2 regions of the Arthrobacter sp. PAMC25564 genome follow, and region 2 is predicted to be linked to the other one. Evidence: riboswitches for the same ligand, from Rfam matches in the RefSeq annotation. Region 2 holds a riboswitch; the other holds the start of a gene.
What was found. A riboswitch is a leader RNA that binds a small molecule or an ion and turns the genes downstream of it on or off. The one in region 2 is predicted to bind S-adenosylmethionine.
Positions count from the first base shown of each region.

Region 1 (5,223 bases), 1.7 Mb from region 2:
GGGGGCAGAAGAACCAGTGCGGTCCTGAACGGGTCCGGGCATAAGCTGGGGGAAACACTTGGGAGGCCCGGCACCGTGAACAGTCTGTTCTTTTGGATCATCGTTTTGACCTTCGTGGTCCCGACGGCGCTGCGCCTGTACCGGAAGTCAGTCCGCGGCCGGAACCGCGGCCAGGGCATGCCCGGCGGGTTTCCGAACCTGCCGGACGGCGGGTATCCGGGCCAGTACCCGGGCCAGCAGGGCAAGCAGCCCCGGGATGGCTACACCCAGCAGGACTACTTCGGCGGCGGCTTCCAGGCCGGCACCCCCGGACAGCCTTTGCCGCCGTACCCGGGCCAGGCGGGCTACCGGAACCCCGTCCCCTACGAGGACAGCCCCGAGTACCTGAACAACCCTCCCGGGTCCGGGCAACAGCCCTCCGGGCAGCAGGGCGCGTGGCAGCAGCCTGCCGGACAGCCGCCCGGAACCCCTGCAGTTCCCACGCCGCCGTCGGGCACGCAGGGGTTCCGGGCGCGCAAGCTCGCCGAACTTGACCAGCGGTACAGCGATGGCGAGCTCGCCATGGAGGATTACATGGCCCAGCGCGCGGAGATCATGAAGGGCTGACCGCCTGTTCGGCCGCCTGGCCGAAGAAGTTCTGCCGGAACTGCTCGCTGAGCTGGCCGATTTCGGTCAGGAAGCCGTCGTGGCCGATCGGGGCCTCGATCATGTGCAGTTCCGCTCCGCCCGGCAGCGCATCGGCGAGTTCACGGGACTGCGCCGGGAAATACAGCCGGTCCGAATCCACCGCCGCGACAATGAAGTCCGCCGTCGCGTGGGCCAGCGATTCCTGGAGGGGGCCGCGTCCGCGGCACACGTCATGGCTCATGAGGGCCTCGGTGATGGCGATGTAGCTGTTGGCGTCGAAGCGCCGGACCAGCTTGTTGCCCTGGTGGTCGAGGTAGCTTTCCACCTGGTAGCGTCCGCGCCCGGCCAGCGAACCGGCGTCCAGCGGCGCCTCTGCTTCCTGGGCGTTCCGGCCGAAGCGCCCGTCCAGTTCGGCCGCCGAGCGGTAGGTGATGTGCGCGATCCGGCGTGCCAGGGCCAGGCCTGCAACCGGCCCGGGGCCGCCGTAGTAGTCCCCGCCGTTGAAGTCCGGGTCCAGGCGGATAGCCAGGGTCTGGGCCTGGGCGAAGGCAATCTGTTCCGCGGTGCTGCTCGCGCCGACGGAAATCACGGCGCAGCGCCGGACCCGTTCCGGGTAGCTGACGGCCCACTCGAGGGCACGTGCCCCGCCGAGGGATCCGCCCAGTACGGCGAACCAGCTGCGGATGCCCAGGGCGTCCGCAAGCCTGGCCTCGGCCTCCGTGGTGTCCCGCAGGGTGACCAGCGGAAACCGTGAACCCCAGGGCTTTCCGTCGGGGGCCTGCGTCGAGGGACCGGTGGAGCCGTAGCAGCCGCCCACGATATTGATGGAGACGACGAAGTACTTGTCGGTGTCCACGGGGGCGCCGGGGCCCGCGAGCTGCTCCCACCAGCCCGGTTCCTCGCTGGCGCCCCGGGTCACGTGGGTGTCGCCGGTCAGCGCATGTTCGATCAGCACCGCATTCGAGCCGTCCGCGTTCAGCCTCCCCCAGGTCTCGTAGGCGAGGACGACATCGGGGAGCCGGGCACCGGACTCAAGCTCGAGGTCGCCGATCCGCAGGTACTGGACGGTTCCGTCCGGCACGGCTTGTTCGACTTCTTCTTCGACGGCACGCCGGGATGGATCGGTGCCGGGTACACCGCTGTGGGTGAGGGAAAGTGTCATATGAGGACCTAACTTCGCGCTTGCCTGCCGTCAGCTGACCGGCAGGCCAGGTCTTCACCCGGGGCACCCCGCCGCAAAAGGAGGGTTGCCGGCCAGCAAGCCGGGGCTGTCGCTGGCGCTCATGACCTTCAATGAGTTTACGAAACGAGGCGACGGAATGGCGAAGATTGTGACGGCCATGTGACTCCCGGCGTCCCGGCGCCGTCGCCGGCGGATCAGGGACGCCGGGAGTCAGTGCACGTCAGACGCTCTTGGCCGCGCGGAATCCGGCGTCGAGGTCCGCGAGGATGTCATCGATGTGCTCCAGGCCCACCGAGAGCCGCACGAGTCCCGGATTGACGCCGGCGATGGCCTGCTGTTCCGGGGTCAGCTGGCTGTGCGTGGTCGACGCCGGGTGGATGACCAGGGAGCGCACGTCACCGATGTTCGCCACATGGGAATGCAGTTCAAGGGCATCAACGAACGCCTTGCCCGCCTCGGCTCCCCCGGCGATGTTGAACGCCACGACCGCACCGGTGCCCTTGGGACCGTACTTGCGGCCCCGCTCGTACCACGGGCTGGAGGGCAGCCCCGCGTAGGCGACGGATTCGACGTCGTCCCTCGCCTCGAGCCATTCGGCCACCTTGGTGGCGTTGGCGACGTGCCGTTCGACGCGCAGGCTCAGGGTCTCGATGCCCTGGGCGATGAGGAAGGCGTTGAACGGGGAGACGGCCGAGCCGAGGTCGCGCAGGAGCTGGACGCGGGCCTTGAGGATGTAGGAGAGGTTGGCGCCCAGGGCGCCGTCCGCGCCCAGGTCCCGGGCATAGACCAGGCCGTTGTAGCTGGGGTCCGGGGTGTTGAAGCCGGGGAACCGCTCGGGGTCCTTGCCGAAATCGAAGTTCCCGGAATCCACGATCACGCCCGCGATCGCGGCGCCATGGCCGCCGAGGTACTTGGTGGCGGAGTGCACCACGATGTCCGCGCCCCACTCGATCGGACGGATCAGGTACGGGGTGGACAGGGTGTTGTCGACGATCAGCGGCACGCCGCCCTCGTGCGCCACCTTGGAGACGCCCTCGATGTCGAGCACGTCCTGGCGCGGGTTGGAGACTACCTCGGCGAAGAACAGCTTGGTGTTGGGCCGGACGGCGTCGCGCCACTGCTCCAGGTTGTCCGGGTCCTCCACGAAGGTGACGGAGATGCCGAACTTCTTCAGCGTGTGGGCCAGCAGGTTGTAGGTTCCGCCGTAGAGGCTGGGGCTGGCCACCACGTGGTCACCGGCTTCGGCGACGTTGAGGATCGCGAAGGTCTCCGCGGCCTGGCCGGAGCTGAGCAGCAGGGCCGCGAGGCCGCCCTCAAGACTGGCCACGCGCTGCTCCACCGCGTCCTGGGTCGGGTTGCCGATCCGGGTGTAGATGGGGGCGAGCTCGGCGAGGGCGAAGCGGTTGGCGGCGCTTTCAGCGCTCGGGAACACGAACGACGTCGTCTGGTAGATAGGCAGGGCCCGCGCGCCGGTGGCGCTGTCCGGCTCCTGGCCGGCGTGGATCTGGCGGGTTTCGAAGGACCAGGCATTGGACATCGGAAAAGCTCCTCAAGGACCGGGCACAGGTCCGCCCGGAGCTGATCGGCTCGGGACGGCACGGGGCCGCGCTTGCCCTCCGGCGGGCGCCGGACGGCCAGGTCTTCACCCGGGGCACCCCACCGCGATACGAGGGTTGCCGGCCAGCAAGCCGGGGCTATCTGCTGGCACTCATGACCTGACTTCAGTGTAGGGACGCTCCAGCGGCGCTGGATAGCTTTGTGACGAAGATGAAGCCACCGGGCAAGTGACTGTGGCGGTCGCGGCCCAACTGGCGAGCAGTTTCAGACTTTCGTCGCTGGCGGAACCTGGGTCTCCGGTGTAGGCGAACATGGTCCACCCGGGGTTGGCCGGCAGTTCCATCGCTTCATAGCCGAGCTCGAGGTCACCACCCACGGGATGGTGGATGCGTTTGAGGCCGGTCCGGTGGAAGCGCGCATTGTGGGCGGCCCAGCCGGTGCGGAATTCGTCGCTGCGCGTTGCGAGCTCGCCAATCAGCTCGGAGAGTTCTGTCGTGCGGATTCCGGCCGGCGTAGCCGCGCAAGACGGCCACGATGTCATTCGCCGCCTGTTCCCAGTCCGGGAAGAAGGTGCGTGCTTCCGGGTTGAAGAACATGAAGCGGGCTCAACAGGGAGGACGCCGTGAATACCACCCCGGTATTCCCTGCCAGCAGGCCATCGGACCCGGCATGCCTGTAACGACAGGCACTCCCAAGATGGATTTCGCGGGTGTTGACTGGAACCTGACCGACAACTGAGTAAAGGAACCCCTGAACATGCGAGCAACACTGATGTACGGCGCCGGCGACGTGCGTGTCGAAACCGTTCCCAACCCCACGATCCAGGAGCCCACGGACGCCATCGTGCGCATCGTCGCCGGATGCATCTGCGGCAGCGACCTGTGGCCCTATGCCTCCAGGCCCGAGACTGCAGAAGGCTCCCGCATGGGCCACGAGTTCGTCGGCATCGTCGAAAAGCTCGGCCCCGGTGTGACCGGCCTGGCGGTGGGTGACTTTGTCATTGCCCCGTTCGTCGCCTCCGACGGCACCTGCGACTTCTGCAAGGAAGGCCTGCAGACCTCCTGCCGCCACGGGGGACACTGGGGCGGCCAGGATGACGGCGGCCAGGGCGAATTCGCCCGCGTGCCGCAGGCATCCGGCACCCTAGTCGCAGTTCCCGCTGGCTTCGATGAGAAGCTGATCCCGTCGCTCTTGAGCCTCTCCGATGTCATGTCGACCGGATACCACGCGGCCAAGAAGGCTGGCATCAAGCCCGGACAGACGGTCACCGTGATCGGCGACGGGGCAGTCGGACTCTCCGCGGTCATCGCCGCCAAGCTGATGGGCGCCTCGCGCATCATCCTCATGGGCCGCCACGAGGCCCGCACCAGTCTCGGCCGCGAGTTCGGTGCCACTGACGTCGTCGCCGAACGCGGAGGCGAGGGCATCGCCAAAGTCAAGGAGCTCACGAACGGCGACGGAACCCACGTCGTACTCGAAGCAGTGGGCCTCAAGGCGGCGATCGAGATGGCCATCGGTGTCGTCCGTGACGGCGGCGTCATCAGCCGTGTCGGTGCACCGCAATTCTCCGAAGTTCCACTCGGGTTCCCCGAGTTCATGCGCAACATTACGCTCACCGGTGGTGTCGCACCGGCACGCGCATACATCGAGGAACTGCTGCCGCTCGTGCTCGCCGGAACCATTGACCCCGGCAAGGTCTTCGACCGCACCATCGGCCTGGACGACGTTCCCGCCGGCTACCAGGCCATGGCCGACCGCGAAGCGCTCAAAGTACTCGTCCGCCCGTAACCCGAGGAACACGAAACCATGAACATCACACTCAACAACGGCGTCGTCATGCCCGCCATCGGCCTCGG
Region 1 is NZ_CP039290.1:3,602,075-3,607,297, forward strand. It holds gene E5206_RS16770 (SGNH/GDSL hydrolase family protein) at 1-28, shown strand, start outside; gene E5206_RS16775 (hypothetical protein) at 76-606, shown strand; gene E5206_RS16780 (homoserine O-acetyltransferase) at 593-1,789, opposite strand; SAM riboswitch class IV at 1,801-1,916, opposite strand; gene E5206_RS16785 (bifunctional o-acetylhomoserine/o-acetylserine sulfhydrylase) at 2,031-3,347, opposite strand; SAM riboswitch class IV at 3,411-3,526, opposite strand; gene E5206_RS16790 (hypothetical protein) at 3,519-3,845, opposite strand; gene E5206_RS19860 (hypothetical protein) at 3,733-3,963, opposite strand; gene E5206_RS19370 (hypothetical protein) at 3,902-4,105, shown strand; gene E5206_RS16795 (alcohol dehydrogenase catalytic domain-containing protein) at 4,124-5,155, shown strand; partial or broken gene E5206_RS16800 (aldo/keto reductase) at 5,174-5,223, shown strand, end outside.
Region 1: it holds a riboswitch for S-adenosylmethionine, as region 2 does, so the genes downstream of both, E5206_RS16785 (bifunctional o-acetylhomoserine/o-acetylserine sulfhydrylase) here and E5206_RS08605 (aminotransferase class V-fold PLP-dependent enzyme) in region 2, are expected to answer to the same signal.

Region 2 (5,223 bases):
ATGAGTCAAACCGCTTCGAGCTACAACGATGACCTGCGCCTTGCCCATGTCCTGGCAGATTCCGTAGATTCCCAGACCATGAGCCGCTTCAAGGCGCTCGACCTTCGGATCGAAACGAAGCCAGACCTGACGCCGGTGACCGACGCCGACAAGTCCGCGGAGGAAGCCATCCGCGGCCAGCTGTCCCGCTCCCGACCGCGCGATGCCGTCCTCGGCGAGGAATTCGGCAGCTCCGGCCATGGCTCCCGCCGCTGGGTCATCGACCCGATCGACGGGACCAAGAACTTCGTCCGGGGCGTCCCGGTCTGGGCCACCCTGATCGCCCTCATCGACGAGGGCGAGCCCGTCGTCGGCGTCGTCAGCGCCCCGGCGCTGGGTAAGCGCTGGTGGGCGGCCAAGGGCGCCGGGGCCTACACGGGCCGATCGCTGGCGGCTGCCACCCGGCTGAAGGTGTCCAACGTCTCCAAGCTCTCGGACGCGTCGCTGTCCTACTCAAGCCTGGGCGGCTGGAAGCAACGCGGCAACCTCGACGAGTTCCTGGGCCTCACCGAGGAAGTCTGGCGCACCCGGGCCTACGGCGATTTCTGGTCCTACTGCCTGGTCGCGGAGGGCGCGGTGGACATCGCCTGCGAGCCGGAACTGAACCTCTACGACATGGCCGCGCTGGTGCCGATCGTCACCGAGGCCGGCGGCCGCTTCACCTCGCTGGAGGGGGAAGACGGCCCGTTCGGCGGCAACGCCCTCGCCACCAACTCCATCCTCCACTCCGAAGTCCTCAAGCGGCTCAACCCCGGCCTGGACGACCTGCTCTAGGCCCCGCCGTCCCGTAACAAACGGCTTCACATTCCAGTCCGGCCTTTTCCCCGGCGGCGTGGATGTCCTAGGCTCGTGGCAGGTCACGAGTGCCAGCGCTAAACCCCGGTTTGCTGGCCGGCAACCCTCCATTCGCGGCGGGGTGCCCCGGGTGACGACCTGGCCGGTCCGGAACGGACCCGGCAAGCGCGGATCCCCGGAGTGAGGGGTCCTTTTCGAGCGAGGTCCTTTTGACAACTGCCACTTTTCCCGCAAGCCCCCGATTCCGCCACGCCGAAGGTGCAGCGCACCCCGGGGAGCAGCCTGACGCCGACGCACGGTTTGCCGTCGCGGGCCACCCCCTCTCCGCGGTGACCGGGGCCGAGATCCAGGCCCCGCTGATCCAGGGCGGACACGTCCGCTACGCCAACCTGGACTACGGCGCCTCGGCCCCTGCTCTGTCCGTGGTGTCGGCCTACCTGAACGAGATTCTCCCGTTCTACGCGAGCGTCCACCGCGGCGCCGGCTACGCCTCCCAGATCAGCACGTCGGTCTACGAGAACGCCCGCACCATCGTGCGCGGGTTCGTGGGCGGCCGGGACGACGACTCGGTCATCTTCACCCGGAACACCACCGACTCCCTGAACCTGCTGGCCGGCTGCCTGCCCGTGAGCGATGGCAAGCACACCGGAGAGGTCCTCTACCTCGACATCGAACACCACGCCAACCTGCTGCCGTGGCAGAATGTGCCGCACCGCAGCGTCGTCGCCGCCCCCACCCTCACGGCCACCGTGGAGCGGCTGCGCGGGCAGCTGGCGCTCGGCGGGATCAGCCTGCTCGCCGTCACCGGAGCCTCCAACGTCACCGGGGAGATCCTGCCCATCCGCGCCCTGGCCGCCCTGGCCCACGAGTACGGGGCCCGGATCGTCGTCGATGCGGCCCAGCTCGCCCCGCACCGGCGCATCGACATCGCCGCGGACGACGTCGACTACCTCGCCTTCTCGGGGCACAAGCTCTACGCGCCGTTCGGTGCCGGCGTCCTGGTGGGACGGCCGGACTGGCTCGACGCCGGGACCCCGCACCTGGCCGGCGGCGGCGCCGTCAGCGACGCCAGGCTCGACACTGTCAGCTGGACCACCGGGCCCGCCCGGCACGAGGCCGGCTCCCCCAACGTCCTCGGCGCCGCCACGCTGGCGCGCGCCAGCCAGGTGATCGCGGCCCTGGACGAGGAGCAATGGCACGCCCATGAAAATGCCATCCGCTCTTTCCTCGTCGAGGGGCTCCAGCGCATCGACGGCGTGACCGTGCACCAGATCTTCGCCGACACGGAACCGGGCGCCGGGACCATCGGCGTCGTCAATTTCTCCGTGGCAGGCTACGACGCGGGCCTCGTGGCCGCCTACCTCTCGGCGGAACACGGAATCGGACTGCGTGACGGCCGCTTCTGCGCCCACCCGCTGATCCGCCGGCTCGGCCTGCCCTCGGGCTCGCTGCGGGCCAGCTTCGGCCTCGGTTCGCGGCTGGAAGACGCCCAACGGCTGCTGGCCGGCATCCAGGAGCTCCGGCGGGCCGGTCTCGGCTGGGACTACGTGGTGGATGCCGGCCGCTGGGTCCCTGCCAACGACACCCGCAGCTACCCGCACTGGGCGCCGAACACGCCGGGCACCGCGGGCGCGGCGCCCTGCTCGCTGGACCAGGCCTGACCGGACCGGGCCCAGGGCCGCTGCCCGCTGCCGCGTGCGGTAAATTCGAAAGGTACCCGCACCGGACCTGCCGAAGGAGATCGCACGTGGCACGCGGCGGCCCCAAACTCCACCATGAGCGACGCCAACAGCTCGGGCAGAGCTTCCAGGATGGCGGAGAGCACTATGAGCGGGTCCGTCCCGGGTATCCGGAAGAATCGGCCGGCTGGCTGATCCCCGCCGGTGCGAAGGACGCCGCGGACGTGGGCGCGGGAACCGGAAAGTTCACGGCACTGTTGGTCGGGCGCGGCCTGCACACCGTGGCAGTGGATCCTTCCCCGGACATGCTGGCGCAGCTGCACCGGACGCTGCCGGGCGTCACCGCCGTCGAGGGCAGCGCAGAGAACACCGGGCTTGAGCCCGAAGCCTTCGATCTTGTCACGGTGGCCCAGGCCTGGCACTGGTGTGATCCGCTCCTGGCCAGCACCGAGATCGCCCGCATCCTGCGGCCGCACGGCGTCCTGGGGCTGATCTGGAACCAGCTGGACACCTCGGTCCCCTGGGTGCACCGGCTCTCCCGGATCATGCACGCCGGCGACGTCCACAAACCCCACTTCAAGCCGTCCGTGGGCCCGGAATTCACCGGCCTCGAGAGCCACCTGACCCGGTGGGAGGATGCGCTGACCACAGAGGACATCATCGCGCTGGCGAAGTCCCGCAGCTACTATCTGCGCGCTTCCGAGGCCACCCGGGACAAGGTCCTGGCCAACCTCGGCTGGTACCTGCACGAGCACCTGGCCCATGCCCCGGGCGAGGTCCTCCGGCTCCCCTATCTGACCCAGACCTGGCGGGCCTTCCGGGCCTGACTGTTTACTTTCCGCATTGCATGCCGGGCCCGTCAGGCTTATGGTTTCGGTATGCCTAATAATTATCTTTAGGCCTACAACACTTTGCCGACGGCTGCCCCAGCCCGGCAGAAGCCCTTACGCGTCAATGCGGACGTGCCAAATTACGGGAGACCGCAGTGCTGGAAGTGACCGGACACGAACCCCAGTTCCCGGGAGCCCCCGCCCGGCGGACGCCGGGTGCCCGCAGGGCCCTGCTCGGCCTGCTTGGACCGGCCTTCGTCGCCTCGATCGCCTATGTGGACCCGGGGAACGTCGCCGCCAACCTGACGGCCGGCGCCCAGTACGGCTACCTGCTGGTCTGGGTCCTGGTTGTTGCCAACGTCATGGCCGTTCTCGTCCAGTACCAGTCCGCGAAGCTCGGCATCGTCACCGGAAAGAGCCTGCCGGAGATCCTCGGCGAGAGGCTCAAGCCGTTCTGGCGGCGCGCCTTCTGGGTCCAGGCGGAAATCGTGGCCGCGGCGACCGATCTGGCCGAGGTCGTCGGCGGGGCGATCGCACTTTATCTGCTCTTCGGCCTTCCGCTGCCGCTTGGCGCCCTGATCGTGGGCGCCGTGTCGATGCTCCTGCTGGCGGTACAGCGGAGGAACCGCCAGCGGCCGTTTGAATTCGTCATCATGTTCCTGCTCGGCATCATCACCATCGGCTTCCTGGCCGGCCTGTTCTTCAGGCCGCCCGATCCCGGCGGGATCCTTGCCGGACTCGTGCCCGGTTTCCAGGGCCCGGACACCGTGCTGCTGGCGGCCAGCATGCTCGGCGCCACCGTGATGCCGCACGCCATCTATGTCCACTCCGCCCTCTCACGGGACCGGCACCGCCCGAACCCGCACCTCCATGTTCCGGTCCCGGCCATGGCGCGGCTCGTCAGGGCCACCAGGCTGGACGTCGTCGCCGCCTTGGCCATCGCCGGAATCGTGAACATCGGCATGCTCCTGCTGGCGGCGTCAAGCCTGGGCGGTGCGGACGGGACCGACACGATCGAGGGCGCCCATGCCGCCATTACGGCCAGCCTGGGCCCCGTCGTCGGCGTCATCTTTGCCGTCGGCCTGCTCGCCTCCGGCCTGGCCTCAACCTCGGTGGGCTGCTACGCCGGCGGATCCATCATGCAGGGCCTGCTCAGGATCCGGATTCCGCTGCTCGTGCGCCGTGTCGTGACCCTCATTCCCGCGGTTGTGCTGCTGACGGTCGGCTTCGATCCCACCTGGGGGCTTGTCCTCAGCCAGGTGGTCCTGAGCTTCGGCATCCCCTTTGTCCTCGTCCCCCTGGTCGTGCTGAGCAGCGATAGGGCCCTGATGGGCCGCTTCGCGGATGGACTGGCCCTCCGGATCGCCGCGATCGTCAGCGTGGTGCTGGTGGTGGCCTTGAACCTCGTCCTGCTGTGGCTGACCTTCTCCGGCCGCGGCTGACGGTAGGCTTGGGTCTGTGAAGACCGGTACGCCCTCCTCCTCCATTGAGGACTACGTCAAGGTCATCTACTCCTTCACGGAGTGGCAGGACAAGCCCATCACCTCCACGCAGCTGGCGCAGCGGCTGGGCGTCGCCAACTCCTCGGTCTCCGAAATGGTCCGCAAACTTAAGGACCAGGGCCTCGTGGACCACAAGCCCTACAGTGCCATCACCCTGACCGGCGACGGCGTCCGGCTGGCCGTATCCATGGTCCGGCGGCACCGGCTGATCGAAACTTTCCTCGTCCAGGAGCTCGGCTTCCGGTGGGACGAGGTCCATGACGAGGCCGAGCTCCTGGAACACGCCGTCTCGGACACCTTCATCGAACGGATGGCCGTCAAGCTGGGGAACCCGCTGCGGGACCCGCACGGCGATCCGATCCCTGCCGCCGACGGATC
Region 2 is NZ_CP039290.1:1,884,302-1,889,524, reverse strand. It holds gene hisN (histidinol-phosphatase) at 1-813, shown strand; SAM riboswitch class IV at 895-1,008, shown strand; gene E5206_RS08605 (aminotransferase class V-fold PLP-dependent enzyme) at 1,164-2,495, shown strand; gene E5206_RS08600 (class I SAM-dependent methyltransferase) at 2,582-3,340, shown strand; gene E5206_RS08595 (Nramp family divalent metal transporter) at 3,499-4,785, shown strand; gene E5206_RS08590 (metal-dependent transcriptional regulator) at 4,802-5,223, shown strand, end outside.